Spiractinospora alimapuensis: one gene and its partner. The protein of the gene in region 1 interacts with the protein of each later gene in a pairwise test. Links are inferred from orthologs where the notes say so. Each region holds a gene or a part of one and is shown in the gene's direction. Other genes may lie near its edges. The genes, in order: rplA and thrS.

What was found.
Region 2: the proteins of rplA (region 1) and thrS interact in binary tests that used the Escherichia coli proteins (3 or more experiments, as listed by UniProt). The link is inferred for Spiractinospora alimapuensis from one-to-one orthologs.

What each region holds. Positions count from the first base shown.
Region 1 is NZ_CP072467.1:4,201,673-4,210,226, forward strand. Bases 3,432-6,254 are described here. They hold rplA (50S ribosomal protein L1), read left to right. Parts: upstream 3,432-4,402; coding sequence 4,403-5,107; downstream 5,108-6,254. Other genes in these bases: nusG (transcription termination/antitermination protein NusG), read left to right, coding at 3,432-3,563; rplK (50S ribosomal protein L11), read left to right, coding at 3,799-4,230; rplJ (50S ribosomal protein L10), read left to right, coding at 5,469-5,993; rplL (50S ribosomal protein L7/L12), read left to right, coding at 6,025-6,254. Also shown: J4H86_RS19620 (adenosine deaminase), read right to left, coding at 1-562; J4H86_RS19625 (pyridoxal phosphate-dependent aminotransferase), read right to left, coding at 764-1,984; preprotein translocase subunit SecE, read left to right, coding at 2,334-2,582; more of nusG, read left to right, coding at 2,712-3,431; more of rplL, read left to right, coding at 6,255-6,411. UniProt on the Escherichia coli protein: One of the primary rRNA binding proteins, it binds very close to the 3'-end of the 23S rRNA. Forms part of the L1 stalk. It is often not seen in high-resolution crystal structures, but can be seen in cryo_EM and 3D reconstruction models.
Region 2 is NZ_CP072467.1:5,519,479-5,528,174, forward strand. What follows is about bases 3,011-5,975. They hold thrS (threonine--tRNA ligase), read left to right. Parts: upstream 3,011-3,485; coding sequence 3,486-5,465; downstream 5,466-5,975. Other genes in these bases: J4H86_RS25650 (PGPGW domain-containing protein), read right to left, coding at 3,011-3,157; J4H86_RS25660 (cyclase family protein), read right to left, coding at 5,482-5,975. In the rest of the region: J4H86_RS25630 (roadblock/LC7 domain-containing protein), read right to left, coding at 1-4; J4H86_RS25635 (aminotransferase class IV), read left to right, coding at 353-1,195; J4H86_RS25640 (SsgA family sporulation/cell division regulator), read right to left, coding at 1,212-1,631; more of J4H86_RS25650, read right to left, coding at 2,906-3,010; more of J4H86_RS25660, read right to left, coding at 5,976-6,168; J4H86_RS25665 (Uma2 family endonuclease), read left to right, coding at 6,249-6,854; J4H86_RS25670 (DUF885 domain-containing protein), read left to right, coding at 6,897-8,579; J4H86_RS25675 (HIT family protein), read left to right, coding at 8,610-8,696. UniProt on the Escherichia coli protein: Catalyzes the attachment of threonine to tRNA(Thr) in a two-step reaction: L-threonine is first activated by ATP to form Thr-AMP and then transferred to the acceptor end of tRNA(Thr). The rate-limiting step is amino acid activation in the presence of tRNA.

The sequences.
Region 1 (8,554 bases):
TCCGGAACGCGCCCTCGAACTCCCGCGCGCGTCCGCGTCGTTCGTCGTTGCTCAGGCCGAAACCGACGACGCCGTGGTCGACGTACTTCGCGGCGAGCCGGGCGAGGGTCTTGGCGTCCAGCGGGTGTCGGGTGCGGTTGGCCGCCACGACCACGCCGATTCCCAGCCCCGTGTCGCGTTCGGCCGCGCGGACACAGTCGAGAACCAACTCGAGGGTCGACGTGAGCCCGTCGAACCGCGTCGCGTACCCACTCGGGTCGACCTGGATCTCCAGCCACTGGGCCCCGGCGGCGACCTCGTCCTCGGCGGCCTCGCGGACCAGCCGGTACACGTCCTCTGGTCGCTGCAGTACCGATCGGGCGATGTCGTAGAGACGTTGGAACCGGAACCATCCGCGCTCGTCGGTGGCCCGCAACCGTGGCGGCCATTCCTCGACGAGGGCGTGGGGCAGGTGCACTCCGCGTTCCTGGGCAAGCTCGACCAGCGTGCCGTGGCGCATGGAACCGGTGAAATGCAGATGCAGATGTGCCTTGGGGAGCAGTTCGATGGGTCGCTGGCGCATGGCTACTAGCGTGCCGTATTTATCGCGTTACAGCGGACCACTCGCGGGAACGACCGCGGAACGCGCCGCGGCCTGCCCGGCTGGTGCCGGGCAGGGCCACAACGCCGGCGGGTGCGCCACGTGACATGTCCGATCGCTGGACCGCCACACGACCCAGCGGTCGAACGTCGACAGGGCGACGCACCACGACCACGATGCTTGTCAGACCGCCTCATTGAGCAGCTTGGCGACGCGGTCGACACCCTCGACGAGGTCGGCATCCCCCAGCGCGTAGGACAGACGGAAGTACCCGGGGGTACCGAACGCCTCGCCCGGAACCAGCGCGACCTCGGCCTCGTCCAGGATCAATCCGGCGAGCTCGGCCGACGTCGAGGGACGGCGTCCGCGGATCTCCTTGCCCAGCAGACCCTTGACCGAGGGGTAGGCGTAGAACGCGCCCTTCGGCTCCGGGCACACGACGCCGGGAATCTCGTTGAGCATGCGCACCATGGTCGAGCGGCGCCGGTCGAAGGCCTGCCGCATCTCCGCCACCGCGGCGAGGTCACCGGAGACCGCGGCCAGCGCGGCGACCTGGGAGACGTTGGCCACATTCGACGTGGCGTGCGACTGGAGGTTGCTGGCCGCCTTGATCACGTCCTTGGGGCCGATGGTCCACCCCACGCGCCAGCCGGTCATGGCGTAGGTCTTCGCGACACCGTTGACCACGAGGGTCCGGTCGGCGAGTTCGGGCACCAGGACCGGCATCGAGGTGAACTCGGCGTCCCCGTACACCAGGTGCTCGTAGATCTCGTCGGTGAGCACCCAGAGACCGTACTCCAGCGCCCAGCGGCCGATCTCCTCCACCCGCGCGCGGGGGTACACCGCTCCGGTGGGGTTGGACGGGGAGACGAACAGCAGAACCTTGGTCCGCTCGGTTCTCGCGGCCTCCAGCTGGTCGACCGAGGCGAGGTAGCCCGTCGACTCGTCGGTGGTCACGTAGACGGGCACGCCACCCGCGAGCTTGATGGACTCCGGGTAGGTGGTCCAGTACGGCGCGATGACGATGACCTCGTCACCCGGGTCGAGCAGCGTGGCGAAGGACTCGTAGATCGCCTGCTTACCGCCGTTGGTGATCAGGATCTGGGCCGGGTCCACCCGCAGACCGGAGTCCCGCAGCGTCTTCGCCGCGATGGCCTCCTTCAGCTCGGGAAGGCCCCCAGCCGGGGTGTAGCGGTGGAACCGCGGCTCCCGACACGCCTGGACCGCGGCCTCGACGATGTACTCCGGCGTGGGAAAGTCCGGCTCCCCGGCGCCGAAACCGATCACCGGGCGCCCCTCGGCCTTGAGAGCCTTGGCCTTGCTGTCGACCGCGAGCGTCGCGGACTCCGAGATAGCACTGATGCGCGCCGAGACGCGCCTTGCGGGATGTTCGTGCTCAGTCATAGCTCATATGCAACCACGTGTGGCCAAACCGATTGCCGTGGACCGCCTTCCCGCCACGAGCGTCCGGAACACGGTTTGGCCTGCGGTGGGAGCAGGCCCTACACTCGACTCGGCGTCAATCGGTCGCCGTCGACTGTGTAATGCGGGTGCGTTCCACCGTCGAAGGCGGCTATGGTTGGGGTGAAGCGCCGAAGGGCAGTGGCTCAATTGGTAGAGCACCGGTCTCCAAAACCGGCGGTTGGGGGTTCGAGTCCCTCCTGCCCTGCAAGGTCAGTCCGAGACACGGACCGAGCCCCGTGCCCGCCGTGGCGGGTGGGTACATCGCTCGTCAATCGTTAGGGACTTTTCTGTGGCACAGACCCAGGGCGAAGCCGGTGCCAAGCCGGAGGGTGAGCGCAAGCGCGCCAACCCGGTTTTGTTCACCAAGCAGGTTGTGGCTGAGCTGCGCAAGGTGCGCTGGCCAACGCGCCGTGAGCTCATCACCTACACCATCGTCGTTCTGGTGTTCGTCCTCGTCATGATCGGCCTTGTCGTGGGGCTCGACTTTGTTTTCGGTGAAGCCGTGCTGCGCCTCTACGGGGGCGGCACCACGAGCTGACCGGCGGACGCGGCCGCGTTCCCGATGGACATCGTCGGGCCGCACCGTGCCGTAAGCTGACCGTAACGGCTGTTTCGGTCCTCGCGACCGGACGCCCCGGACGCGTACACGACGAGAGAAAGAGCTGCCTTGTCCGAGTCTCCAGTGACGTCCGACGGTTTCCCCGGCGACGAGCCGGAAACCGAGGTTGCGTCCTCCGCCGCCGACTCTGCCGACGCCGCGGGAACGGAAGAGACCGAGGACTCCCAGCCTGAGCCGTCGCCGTCCGCGGACGATCACGACGAGCCGACCACCGACGACTCCGAGTCCGACGCTCCCGAGGACGCGCCGGACGAGTCCGAGGAGTCGGACACCGAGGCCGCCGAGAGCGAGCCCGAGGTCCCCGCCCTCGACCCAGCGGAGGAGTTCCGCATGGGTCTGCGCATGCTCCCCGGTGACTGGTACGTCGTGCACACCTATGCCGGCTACGAGAACCGCGTCAAGGCGAACATCGAGAGCCGCACCCAGTCACTGAACATGGAGGAGTACATCTTCCAGTGTGAGGTGCCCACCCAGGAAGTCACCGAGGTCAAGAGCGGCAAGCGCCAGCAGGTCACCGAGAAGGTCCTGCCCGGCTACGTTCTGGTGCGGATGGATCTCATCGACGAGTCCTGGGCGGCCGTCCGAAACACCCCGGGCGTGACCGGCTTCGTCGGACTGTCCAACCGTCCGGCTCCGTTGAGCCTGCAGGAGGTTTCCGACCTGCTCGCTCCGGAGATCCAGGAGCAGGCCGCCCCGGCGGAGAAGAAGGAGAGCGAGCCGCGCAGCGACGTCGCCTTCGAGATCGGTGAGTCCGTCACCGTGATGGAGGGCCCGTTCGCCACGCTGCCGGCCACGGTCTCCGAGATCAGCCCGGACACCCAGAAACTCAAGGTGCTGGTCTCGATCTTCGGTCGGGAGACACCGGTCGAGCTCGCCTTCAACCAGGTGTCAAAGATCTGACCCGGTCCACGCACCGGTGCGTGGTCACCTAGACTTGGTGGGTCCGTCCTCGTCGGGCCCGTCATAACGCCCCCGTGGACGAAAGAGCGCGGCCGAATCCGGGTCCCGGTCTGCCGCGCCGCACTTTCCGTCCCGTGCTGGAACACGAGTCGCCGCCCGTTGGGCCACGGCCCGCGTGCGTCCGGCCGGGGACAAGGGACCCGTACGACAACGCAGATCAGGCTAAGGACCCGAAATGCCTCCAAAGAAGAAGATCGCGGCACTGGTCAAGGTCCAGCTTCCCGCTGGCCAGGCCACGCCGGCGCCGCCCGTCGGTACCGCCCTCGGTCCGCACGGCGTCAACATCATGGACTTCTGCAAGCAGTACAACGCCGCGACCGAGGCGCAGCGCGGCAGCGTCATCCCCGTAGAGATCACGATCTACGAGGACCGCTCCTTCAGTTTCGTCACCAAGACGCCACCGGCGCCGAAGCTGATCCTGAAGGCCGCGGGAATCGACAAGGGAAGCGTCGACCCTGGGCGCACCCCTGGTGGCAGCATCACCGCTGAGCAGGTGCGTGAGATCGCGCAGACCAAGCTGCCCGACCTCAACACCGACAACGTCGACGCCGCCGCGAAGATCGTCGCCGGGACCGCCCGGTCGATGGGGATCGAAGTCAAGGGCTGAGCACCGTCTCACCCCCCGGCGGCCCCCGCCCAGTGCGGGGGCGGCGGGTGGACACGGCGAGTGTCCAGACAGCCCCGTGACGCAGCAGAGACACCCGCATCTCCTCACGGAGGTGCGCCTGTGGAAGGGCCATGCGCTGGCCCGTGACCACGAATCCCAATGAGGAGCACCCATGCAGCGCAGCAAGAACTACCGCCGGTCCAGCCAGCGGATCCCACGCGACCAGCCGCTCGCCCCGCCTGAGGCGGTGCAGCTGGCCAAGGACACCAGCACCGTGAAGTTCGACGCCACGGTTGAGGTGGCCCTGCGTCTCGGCGTGGACGCCCGCAAGGCGGACCAGATGGTGCGGGGAACCGTCAACCTCCCGCACGGCACCGGTAAGACCGCTCGGGTCCTGGTCTTCGCGACCGGTGAGAAGGCGGAGCAGGCCATCGCGGCGGGAGCCGACCACGTTGGCGACGACGAGCTGATCGAGCGGGTCCAGAAGGGCTTCCTCGACTTCGACGCCGTCGTGGCGACGCCGGACATGATGGGCAAGGTCGGCCGGCTGGGCCGCGTGCTCGGTCCGCGCGGCATGATGCCCAACCCCAAGAGCGGGACCGTCACGCCGGACGTCACCAAGGCCGTCACCGACATCAAGGGCGGGAAGATCGAGTTCCGGGTGGACCGGCACTCCAACCTGCACTTCGTGATCGGCAAGGTGTCCTTCACCAACGAGCAGCTTCTGGAGAACTACGGTGCGGCCCTCGACGAGGTCCTGCGGCTCAAGCCGTCCGCGGCGAAGGGGCGCTACCTCCGCAAGGCCACGATGACCACGTCCATGGGCCCCGGTATCCCGGTGGACCCGAACGTGACGCGTGTCGTCGCCGCTGGCTGATCTCGCGACATCGCACCCGGGATCGGTCGGGTGCGCGAGGTATTCACACGGCGGGGCCGGAGACACTCCGGCCCCGCCGTCGTCGTGTCGCTGGGCCTTCGCCACAGCCCACGTGGCCAACCCACTCTCCACGTCGCATATGATGAGTTTCGCCGAAGACCGCTGGTCGCTGTCCAATCGGGCAGCCTAAGGCCCCATCACCGATGGGCGGCCCGCGCAGGTTACACACGCGAGACGATGACGACCCCTCGGTCGTTCCTGACGCCCTGTGCCCTGCGCCGGGGCGTTCCTTGTTTCTACGCCGGGATCCTTCCCGCCCACGGTGACGCCCTGTCCAGCGTTCCCAGTTGGAAGGAGTCCCATGGCGAGGCCGGACAAGGCAGCCGCGGTGGCCGAGCTCACGGAGGAATTCCAGGGCTCGCACGGCGCCGTGCTGACCGAATACCGCGGGCTCACTGTCGCGCAGCTCAAGGAGCTGCGGCGCAACCTCGGCGAGAACGCGCGGTTCCGTGTCGTCAAGAACACGCTGACCAAGAGGGCGGCCAGCGAGGCCGGGTTCGACCAGGAGGTCGTCGACCTCTTCGAAGGTCCGTCCGCTGTCGCCTTCGTCCGTGGCGACGTCGTCGAGACGGCCAAGGGTCTGCGTGACTTCGCGAAGGCGAACCAGGCGCTGGTCATCAAGGGCGGTGTCATCGACGGTAAGCCGATGTCGCCGGAGCAGGTCACGAAGCTGGCCGACCTGGAATCCCGCGAGGTGCTTCTGTCGAAGCTCGCTGGCGCGATGAAGGCCAAGCAGGGCCAGGCCGCCGCCCTGTTCCAGGCGCTGCCGTCCAAGACCGTGCGACTTGCCCAGGCGCTGCACGACAAGCGCTCATCCGAGGCCTGACCGAACTACCGAGGGAAGAGAGAGACCTATCATGGCGAAGCTCAGCAACGAAGACCTGCTTGACGCTTTCGGGGAGATGACCCTCCTTGAGCTGTCCGAGTTCGTGAAGCTGTTCGAGGACAAGTTCGACGTCACCGCCGCCGCTCCGGCCGCCGTGGCCGTCGCCCCCGCCGGTGGTGGCGACGCCGCTCCGGCCGAGGAGGAGAAGGACGAGTTCGACGTCATCCTCGAGTCCGCTGGTGACAAGAAGATCCAGGTCATCAAGGAGGTGCGTGCGATCACCGGTCTCGGTCTGAAGGAGGCCAAGGACCTGGTCGACAACGCGCCGAAGCCGCTGCTCGAGGCCGCGAAGAAGGAAGACGCGGAGAAGCACAAGGAGACCCTGGAAGGCGCTGGCGCCACCATCACCTTGAAGTAATCCGCTCGTCGAGCGTTACGGGCGGTCGCCCCCAGCGGGGTGCGGCCGCCCTTCTCTATTGCGCGCACGTCTGTTCCACACGCCAACCACCCGCGGTTCACGTCGGTCGTGCTTCACGGCCGCAGGCGGGGGGCACACTGGGAGCCAGCCGCGGGAGAGCGCGCGACGCGCGACCGCGGACCGTCTCGCCCCTCGATGACGGACCTTCGACGACAGAGTCTGATGACGCGGTGCCTAAGGGACGCCCGTAACTACCGCCGTGGTGAGTCAGAAACGAACACCGTGGTGGGCGCGGCGGGAGTGTGCGCGGCCGGATGGGGCCGCGCCCAGGGAGCTTGTCCGCACGAACCGTCGCAGACTGCTAAGGTCATCCAGGTGGACACAGAGGTATGCCCGGCTGTCGCGTCGCTCACACCTAGCGTTTGCTGTGGGTCCTTTCACTTCGCGTGATTCGCCCTATCCGCGGCATCCGGGCTTGACGGATCCGTCGATCGGAGCGATGCTGCGTTGTGTCGTGACCAACTTCGGGGAGCGTCGTTGGACAGCAGTGTCGCATTCGGCTACACTGCCCTTTTGCGCTGCCCATTGACGATCCCAGTTCAGAGTCATGCTTCGTGTCCGCGTTCCAACTCCGGAACGCAGGGGGCATGTCGTCACTGAAAGAGCTTCCACCGCCGGCCCTGTGCCCCGGTCCAGCGCTTCGTGACCTCGGATCGTACGGCGTGCGCGCGCATCAACCGCCACAAGTCTTCGGAAGGACCTTCTGTTGGCAGCCTCGCGCAACGCCTCCGCTAATGCCCTCGGTCCACACCGCGTCTCCTTCGCTCGGAACAAGGAACCTCTCGAAGTCCCGAACCTGCTCGCTCTGCAGAGCGACTCCTTCGACTGGCTGCTTGGCAGTGACAACTGGAAGACCCGAGTCGCAGCGGCGAAGAACGACGGACGCCGGGACATCCCGGAGCAGTCCGGCCTCGAAGAGATCTTCGAAGAGATCAGTCCGATCGAGGACTTCTCCGGCACGATGTCGCTGTCGTTCCGCGACCATCGATTCGAGCCGCCCAAGTACTCCGAAGAGGAGTGCAAGGACAAGGACATGACCTACGCCGCACCGATGTTCGTGACGGCGGAGTTCATCAACAACGACACCGGCGAGATCAAGAGCCAGACGGTGTTCATGGGCGACTTCCCGCTCATGACCGCCAAGGGCACCTTCATCATCAACGGCACCGAGCGTGTCGTTGTCTCCCAGTTGGTGCGTTCGCCGGGTGTCTACTTCGACCGTCAGGTCGACAAGTCCTCCGACAAGGACATCTACGGCTGCAAGGTCATCCCGTCCCGTGGGGCGTGGCTGGAGTTCGAGATCGACAAGCGCGACTCGGTCGGTGTGCGCATCGACCGTAAGCGCAAGCAGGGTGTCACCGTTCTGCTCAAGGCCCTGGGGTGGACGAACGACAGGATCCTGGAGCGGTTCGGCCAGTACGAGTCGATCCGGACCACCCTCGAGAAGGACCCGACGTCGGGCACCGACGACGCGCTGCTGGAGATCTACCGCCGGCTGCGTCCCGGAGAGCCCCCGACGAAGGAGTCCGCGCAGACCCTGCTCGAGAACCTCTACTTCAACCCCAAGCGCTACGACCTCGCCAAGGTCGGCCGCTACAAGATCAACAAGAAGCTGGGGTTGGACACCGAGGTCAGCCAGGGAACACTGACCGAAGAGGACATCGTCGCCACGATCGACTACCTCGTCCGGCTGCACGCCGGCGAGGAGGAGATCGAGACCGCGCGGGGCACCCTGCCGGTCGAGACCGACGACATCGACCACTTCGGCAACCGTCGTCTGCGCACCGTGGGCGAGCTCATCCAGAACCAGGTCCGCCTGGGTCTCGCCCGGATGGAGCGGGTCGTGCGTGAGCGCATGACCACCCAGGACGTCGAGGCCATCACGCCGCAGACCCTGATCAACATCCGTCCCGTGGTCGCCTCGATCCGGGAGTTCTTCGGCACCAGCCAGCTCTCCCAGTTCATGGACCAGACCAACCCCCTGGCCGGGCTGACGCACAAGCGTCGTCTGTCCGCGCTGGGCCCGGGTGGTCTGTCCCGGGAGCGGGCCGGCTTCGAGGTCCGAGACGTCCACCCGTCGCAC
Region 2 (8,696 bases), 1.3 Mb from region 1 along the record:
TCATCTACGCTCTCGCATCTCATGATGGCGGACAGGGCCAGGGTGGAGGAACACGCCCGTTGTCATGCTGGGTGAGTGCTGCCCAGTTGGTAGGGATTCGTAACCTATCGGATCACCACTGGCGCGGAACAGAGACCGTGCGCCACGACATCGTGGAGTTCGCCAACCAGATTTGTCAGAACCAACACCGATACTGGTGATCGACGAATATGGAGTCATGTCCCCGCTGGTCACCGTAATCCCGGGGTGTGGGGCGCGTCACCAGCAAACAGTCGCTACCGTTGGCACGAGAATGCGGGCCATCGACCATGAAGATCAATTAGTGCGGCAATTCGGAGGAAGGGTGCGGGCCATGAAGGTGTGGATCGCCGGCGCGGAATACGGCGGCGGATCGGTCATCCCCGTCGAGGACGCCAAGATTTCCGTGCTCGACCACGGGATCACCGTCGGTGACGGAGTCTTCGAGACGGTGAAGGCACGTGGGGGAACCGGATTCGCCCTGACCCGCCACCTGCGGCGGCTGGCACGCTCCGCCACCGGGCTGGGCCTGCCCGAACCCGACCTCGGACTGCTCGCCAGCGGTGTGCGCCAGGTCCTCGACGCCAACGCCGCCATCGACCCCGCGCGCGTCAGGATCACCGTCACCGGCGGACCCGGACCGTTGAGCTCGCACCGCGGTGACCAGGGGCTGACCTATCTCGTCGCGCTCACCGAGTTCACCGAACCCGCTGAACGCGTCGACGTCGCCGTCGCGCCGTGGACCCGTAACGAGAATGGGGCCCTCGCCGGGCTGAAGACGACCTCCTACGCGGAGAACGTCCTCGCGCTGCAGTTCGCGGCGCAACGGGGAGCCGACGAAGCGCTCTTCGCCAACACGGCGGGGAACCTGTGTGAAGGAACCGGAAGCAACATCTTCCTGGTCCTGGACGGGGAGCTGTGCACCCCGCCCCTGAGCTCGGGCGCACTCGCCGGAATCACCCGGGAACTCGTCCTGGAGTGGTTCGGCGCCAAGGAGAACGACCTCCCGATGTCCGCGCTCACCAACGCCAGCGAGGCCTTCCTCGCCGGCTCGGGACGCGACATCCAGCCCATCCGAGCAGTCGATGGACAGGTCCTGGCCGAATCGCCCGGACCCGTCACCAGCGAAGTCGCCAAGGTCTTCGCCGAACGCTCCGCGGCGGACATGGACCCGTGAACGTCCCGGCACCTCCTCAACCGAGGAGGTGCTGCTCGATCTCGTCGTCGAGGTCAACGACCTCGCCCTCGTGCCCCGCGGGCACGATCTCATAGGTGCGGTGCAGGAACTCGGCGAGCGGCGGCACCGGAGCCGAGAACTGTGCGTGACCGAAAGGGGACGACAGCGCGATGCTGATGTTGCGTTCGCCGTCCTCCTGCGAGGGCCACACGCGCACGTCGCCGTCACCCACCTCGCGAACAATCCCCACCGTGAGCAGCTCACGAGCGAAAATCCACTCCACGGGCTCGTCCTCACCCACATGGAAGGCCACCGTCACCGCGTAGGGATCCGCGGCAGTGTACTCCAGTCGTGCGACCAGAGGAACGGTCGTGCTACCGGGGACCACGAGCCTCAAGCCCAGGTCCGCGGTCGCAGTGGTGCCGCTACTGTTCATCATCGCCAAACCTTTTCTCGTCCGGCCCCGCGCTGCGCGGGCTGGTTTCAGGTCTCACCCGTTCCAACTCGGCCAGCCGATCGCTATGACGCACAAAAGCCGGAAGACTTTTCAAACGGGCTCCGGGCGGTGGCGCCTGCAAAGCCACCCTAGCCCCACGTCACTCTAATGAGCTGGAGAAACGCGGAATTCCACCTCACACTGTGTGCCGCGTCACCGAATGTGACCATAAGTGCGAGCGCGCGCCGGGCCCCGCCACGAATGCCTTGCCAGTGCGGCTTTCCCACGCCTTGGTCGGTCCATGGTGGTTTGTTGCCCCTCGTGATGAGATCTGCGTCACTCTCGACCTCTCCTCGGGAAGTCCAGAAGGAGCGCCACCCCACCACCGCCCCAGAAAACTGGTTCGACACACCCACAACATGCGCTAGAGTCTTTCCTGCAGCACCGGGGCGGTTAGCTCAGTTGGCTAGAGCGCGTCGTTCACACCGACGAGGTCACTGGTTCGAGTCCAGTATCGCCCACGAGCCCGGCTCATCGTGGTCGGTAGCGTTCGCTACCTTCCCGGTGGGCCGTTGTGTTTGTCGGGGGGACGACCCCCCGCTCTGCTTGTTGAGGCGCTCCGCGCCGGGCCCCGCGTGGCAACGTTGGTTCCTCGCTGTGCGGCGCTGGTGGCCTGGAGCGAAGCCGAGGCTGCCGTTTCTGATCGCACGACGGGTTCGCTCCCCGTGCCGGTAGCCAAGGCGGCCTCGCAGGGTCGTCTCTTTTGCGCTAGCCGGGGGGGCGACCCCCGCTCTGTCTGTTGAGGCGCTCCGCGCTGGTCCCCGCGTGGCGACGTTGGTTCCTCGTGGTGCGGGGCTGGTGGCCTAGCGCGATGCTGGTGACACCGCTCCGTTCGGCGCTCTCACCAGTGAGACGTGGTGGTCACCGACGGGGTTTACCAAGTACTCCGCACGCATTCCCACGACGTTGGCACCTCACCCCGTCTCGTTCGCGCCGGGCGTGTCGGGTGACGCGCACTGACACGGCTGCGTCCCTCCCCACGACGGACCCCCGGCGCCTCTCCGTCGCTCGGCGCTTCCCGTCCCTCGTCACGCGGTCGGTGCTCGGCCGGGCTCCGGACCGCGCCGCCGCGTCGCGATCTCGCCGCAGCCGGACGTGACCCTACGTGGCGGTACCGACCAGATGTGGTCAGGATCGACTTGCATGCCGATTGGGTGGGGTTGAGGGGGATTTGGTGCGAGGTGGGGCTGGATTTCGCGGTCGCGATTCTGGCGCTATTTCGCTGTTTGGTGGTATTTCGTCTTTCTCGCGGAACGATATTCCTGCGCGCGATTCTGCATGTGACGCACGAAGCGCTGCCCGCGCCGCAACAGGCGGCGGGCCCAGCCGAACTCCGACGCCATGACCGCGAGGCCCAGCAGGATGGCGGCCCAGCCCGGCCCCGGGGTGAACCACATGGTGAAACCCGCCAGGAGCAGAACACCGCCGACAACGACGACGACGATTCGCCACGTCCACAGCAGCACGGGGTGCGAATGCATCCGGGTTCGCCAGATACGGGCACGAGCACGCACCCGGCGCCACCGTCGAGTGGCGCGCTCAGCGCGCTTCTTCGGTACCGGATCACTGGTGGAGCTCGGTGACATGCGAATCACAGTATCCGCTCATCACAAGCGACGACATGTATGTTCGGTCGTTGTTCACACACTGTGCGACCACTGGCGATCCTCGTCGGCTGGGTGCGGGGAAACCGGGTCGGCGGTTCCCACGACTCCCGATAACATCGCAGGAGTCACTGCCGGTGCCGACCGACGGCATCCGGATCAGCCAGCCGACCTGGGAGGCAACGTGTCCATGTCCGCCGTGCCCGAGCCGCGCGTCACCCTCGCCGGAACCGAGCGTGTGGTGACGGCCGGGACGACGGCGGGAGAGGCCCTCGACGCCGACGGTCGCACCGTTATCGCCGCGCTCGTCAACGGTGAGGCGCGAGACCTGTCCGCGCCGCTCGCCGACGGAGACACCGTCGAGCCGGTCGCGATCGACTCCGACAAGGGCCGGGAGATCCTGCGGCACTCCACCGCCCACGTCCTCGCCCAGGCCGTACAGGAGCTCTTCCCCGACGCCAAGCTGGGCATCGGACCCCCGGTGGAGAACGGCTTCTACTACGACTTCGACGTGGCCGAGCCCTTCACCCCCGATGACCTGAAACGCATCGAGAAGCGGATGCAGCAGATCGTCAAGCAGGGCCAGCTCTTCGCACGCCGGGCCGTGTCCGACGACGACGCGCGCAAGGAGCTCGCCGCCGAGCCCTACAAGTTGGAACTGATCGGCCTCAAGGGCGGGGCGGCCGAGGCGGGCGAAGGCGCCGACGTCGAGGTGGGTGCCGGTGAGCTCACCATCTACGACAACCTGCACCCGCGCACCGGTGAGCTTTGCTGGAAGGACCTGTGCCGGGGCCCGCACCTGCCCACGACCCGAGTCATTCCGGCGTTCACCCTGATGCGCAGCGGCGGCGCCTACTGGCGCGGCAGCGAGAAGAACCCGCAGTTGCAGCGGATCTACGGCACCGCGTGGGAGTCCAAGGAGCGCCAGAAGGAGTACCTGGACTTCCTGGCCGAGGCGGAAAAACGGGATCACCGCAAGCTCGGCGCCGAACTCGACCTGTTCAGCTTCCCCTCCGAGCTCGGGAGTGGGCTCCCGGTCTTCCACCCCAAGGGGGGCGTGGTGCGCAAGGTCATGGAGGACTACATGCGCACCCGCCAGGCCGAGGCGAACTACGAGTTCGTGAACACCCCGCACATCACCAAGGCCCAGTTGTTCGAGATCTCCGGACACCGGCCCTACTACGCCGAGGACATGTTCCCCACCTTCGAGTTGGACAACTCGGAGTACCTCGTCAAGCCGATGAACTGCCCGATGCACAACCTGATCTACCGGGCACGGGGACGCTCCTATCGGGACCTGCCGCTGCGGATGTGCGAGTTCGGCAGCGTGTATAGGTACGAGAAGTCCGGGGTGGTGCACGGGCTGACCCGTGTCCGCGGGATGACCCAGGACGACGCGCACATCTACACCACGACGGAGCAGGCTCCGGAGGAACTGAAGAGTCTGTTGCAGTTCGTCCTGAGCGTGCTGCGCGACTTCGGACTCAACGAGTTCTACCTGGAGTTGTCCACCCGCGACGACTCCGACAAGTTCATCGGGGATCCGGCCGATTGGGAGGACGCCACCGCGGCGCTGCGGCAGGCCGCCGACGACTCCGGGTTGGACCTCGTGGACGACCCCGGGGGTGCCGCGTTCTACGGGCCGAAGATCTCCGTCCAGGCGCGGGACGCCATCGGTCGTACCTGGCAGCTTTCCACCATCCAACTCGACTTCAACCAGCCCAAGCGGTTCGGGTTGGAGTACCAGGCGGCCGACGGGTCCCGTCAGACTCCGGTGATGATCCACCGTGCGCTGTTCGGCTCCATCGAACGCTTCTTCGGGGTGCTGTTGGAGCACTACGCGGGGGCGCTCCCGCCGTGGCTGGCGCCGGTGCAGGTGATCGGTATTCCGATCGCCGGGGAGCACGTCGCCTACCTGGAGGAGCTCGCCGCCCGCCTGGGCGAGCACGGCATCCGCGTCGAGGTCGACACCTCCACCGACCGGATGCAGAAGAAGATCCGCAACGCCCAGAAGCGTAAGGTTCCCTTCATGCTGTTGGCGGGCGACGACGACGTCGAGAAGCGAGGCGTCTCGTTCCGTTACCGCGACGGGGAGCAGAAGAACGGGGTCCCGCTGGACGCCGCGATCCAGGAGATCGTGGCCGCCGTCCAGTCGCACGAGCAGGTGTAGCGCCGCGTCCTGGGCGTCACTCGGCTGGGTCCCCGGCGACTGAGATCTCGAGGGCGGCGGCGCGCACCGGTGCGCCGTCCGCCCCGTCCAGTTTGAGTGGCAGCACACTGATGAGGGGGTCGACGAAGTCGACCTCCTCCAGTCGACACAGGTTCTCCACCAGGACACCGTCAGCGGCGGCGAACGTGCGATGCACCGGCCAGGACCCGCCGGGGTGCGTGGCGTCCGGAGTCTCGTCCAGGTTGGGGGCGTCGATCCCCACACACCGAACCCCCGCCCGGACCAGAATCTCCGCGGCGTCGCCCGCCAGGTAGGGGTGGTCGAAGTAGGTCGGTGTCCCGTAGTGGAGGGACCAGCCCGTGCGCAGCAGCACGATCGTTCCCGGCGGGATCCCGTCAAGGGTGGGCGCCAGGTCCGACCACACGATGGGCTGACGCGGCTCCAAGCCGATGACGTCCACGATGACCCCCGGCCCGCAGCACACCTCCAACGGCACGGCGTCGACCCGCGTGCCGGCGTCGTCGAAGTGGAACGGCGCGTCCGCGTGTGTCCCCGACTGTGACCCCATGGCGACGTGTGCCAGGTTGTAGCCGTCGGCCGCGATCGTGGCCACCGGGGTGACGCTGGGCTCCGGATCCCCGGGATACACCGGAGTCATCGCGCCGACGGTGTGGGAGAGGTCGACGACGCGGCGTACACGCACGAGCGGTCCAATCACGTTCGAGCTGGTTGTCCACAAATTCAATCGTTTCGCTACGCGGCGTCACGGTGCACAATAGAGTCGTGGCCGACGAAAACCATACCCGGGAGGAAGCCGTGACCATCGCGGTAGAAAACCCCGCGCCCGACACTTCTCTCGCGGAGCTGGCTGACCAGCTCCGCGTGCCCGAAGGCTATCGGGTGGAGATTATTGGAGGACAGGTCGTCGTGTCACCGACCCCCCTGTTGCGCCACGCACGAATCGTCTCCCGTCTCTTTCGTGCGCCGGCGTTGGCTGTCGAAGGGCTCGTACCGCTTGACATGGTGTCGATTGAGCTTCCCGACTCTGAAGAGCGCTACATTCCCGATCTTGTGTTCCTGCCCGAGGAGGTGAACGACGACGAGTGGCTCATCCCGGTCTCCGAGGTCGCGCTCGCCGTCGAGGTCACGTCACCGGGCAATCCCGAGCACGACCGGGTTCGCAAGCTCCGTGGCTACGCCAGGGCCGCGGTGCCGATCTATCTTCTGATCGACACCGGCGACGAGACCGTCACCCTGTTCGAGAATCCGCGGGACGGTGCCTACCACCGGCAGACCCGGGTGGACATGGGTGGCACCATCACCCTGCCAGCCCCGTTCTCCGGCGAGCTGGACACGAAGCCGTTCGTGGCGCGGGGCGGCAAGTTCTGACTCGGGGTGCCACCGGGCCCTTCGTCAAGGCACGATGGAGGGATGAGTTCCACGCCCGACCCCGGGGTCAACGCGATGACCGACCGCTTCCACCAGGTCTCCCACTCGGTACTCGACGCACTCCTCGACGCCGACCCCCAGTGGGCGAGTGACCTGGGTGACGTGCGTCAGGCGGGGCGGCTGACCGACTACGCGCCCGACGCGCGCGCCGACCGGGCCGCGGTGTTGACCGACGGGCTCGGGGCCCTGGACGACATCGACGACACCCAGTTGGCCCCCGCCGACATCGTCGACCTCGAGCTCCTGCGCGGCAAGCTGAGCGCCGACCTGTGGCGCCTGACCGAACTGTGCCCGCACGCCTGGAACCCCCTGATCCAGCTCCCCAACGCCGCCCTGTACGAACTCGTCGTCAAGGAGGACCTGCCCACGTGCGAGCGGGTGCGTGCCCTGACTGCGCGATGCGCGCGGGTGCCGGCGTTCCTGGAGACCGCGCGGGCCACCCTGAACAGTTCGCTGCCACGTCCGCACGTGGAGACCGCGGCGGCCCGGGCGCGTGGCGCCGCCGAGCTGCTCGGCGGACCACTCGAGGCGCTCCTGGCCGCGGAACCCGGTGCGGAGTCAGAGCTGCGAGGCGTCGCCGACGAGGCGCGCACCGCGCTGCGCGAGCACGCCGACTGGCTGGACTCGCGGCTGGAACTCGCCGACGCCGACCCGCGCCTGGGCGCGCGCGACTACGCCGCGCAGCTTTGGTACGTCCAGGACGCGGAGATCTCCCCGGACCAGTTGCTGACCCGGGCGGAGAGCGACCTGCTCGCCGTGGAGGAGGAACTGGCGGAGGTCGCGGCCCGGATCGAGGACCGTCCCACCGACCCGGACCAGGTGCGCCGAGTCCTGGAACGACTGGCCGCGGAGCGACCGACCGACGCCGAGACCCTGCTGCCCGCGTGCGAGCGGGACCTCGAGTACCTGCTGGACCGGGTGGCCGATCTCGACGTGGTCACCCTGTACGACGACGAGGTCCGCGTCATCCCCATGCCGGAGGCACAGCGAGGGATCGCCGCGGCCTACTGTGACGCCCCCGGACCGCTCGCCCCGCGCGACCGTGCCGCCGTGACCTTCGTGGCCGTGGCCCCACCGCCTCCGGACTGGCCGGCGGGCCGCGCGGAGTCTTTCTACCGCGAGTACAACGGACACATGGTGCGCAACCTGATGGTCCACGAGGCCGTGCCCGGGCACGCGGTCCAACTGGCGCACGCACGCCGCTACTCCGCGGCCACCAACGTGCGCGCCGCGCTGCGCAGCGGACCGTTCATCGAGGGCTGGGCCGTCTACGCCGAGGAGACGATCGCGGGTTCGGGGTGGGGGGACGACACGGGGGAGAACCTCGCCCTGCGCGCGGTGCAGCTCAAGATGCGGCTGCGCACCACCCTGAACGCCATCCTCGACGTGCGCACCCACTGCGGTGAACTGGACGAGGCCGAGGCGATGGCACTCCTGACGGGGCGGGGCCACCAGGAGGAGAGCGAGGCGCGCGCGAAGTGGCGCCGGGCCCAGCTCACCAGCGCCCAGTTGGCGACCTACTACGTCGGACACGCGGAGATGCGCGCCATCGCCCGTGACCTTCGCGTCGAACGACCGACCGCGAGTGACCGCGACATCCATGACGCGATGCTCTCCATGGGTTCCCCACCCCCTCGATACCTGCGCGCCCTGCTGGGAATATAGGTTCGAGGCACAGTCAACGAAGGGGGTGCGATGGCGTCGGACGCGGACGTCGAGGGCGCGGCGGGCACACCGGACGGGTTCGACCGACTGTGGACTCCGCACCGGATGGCCTACATC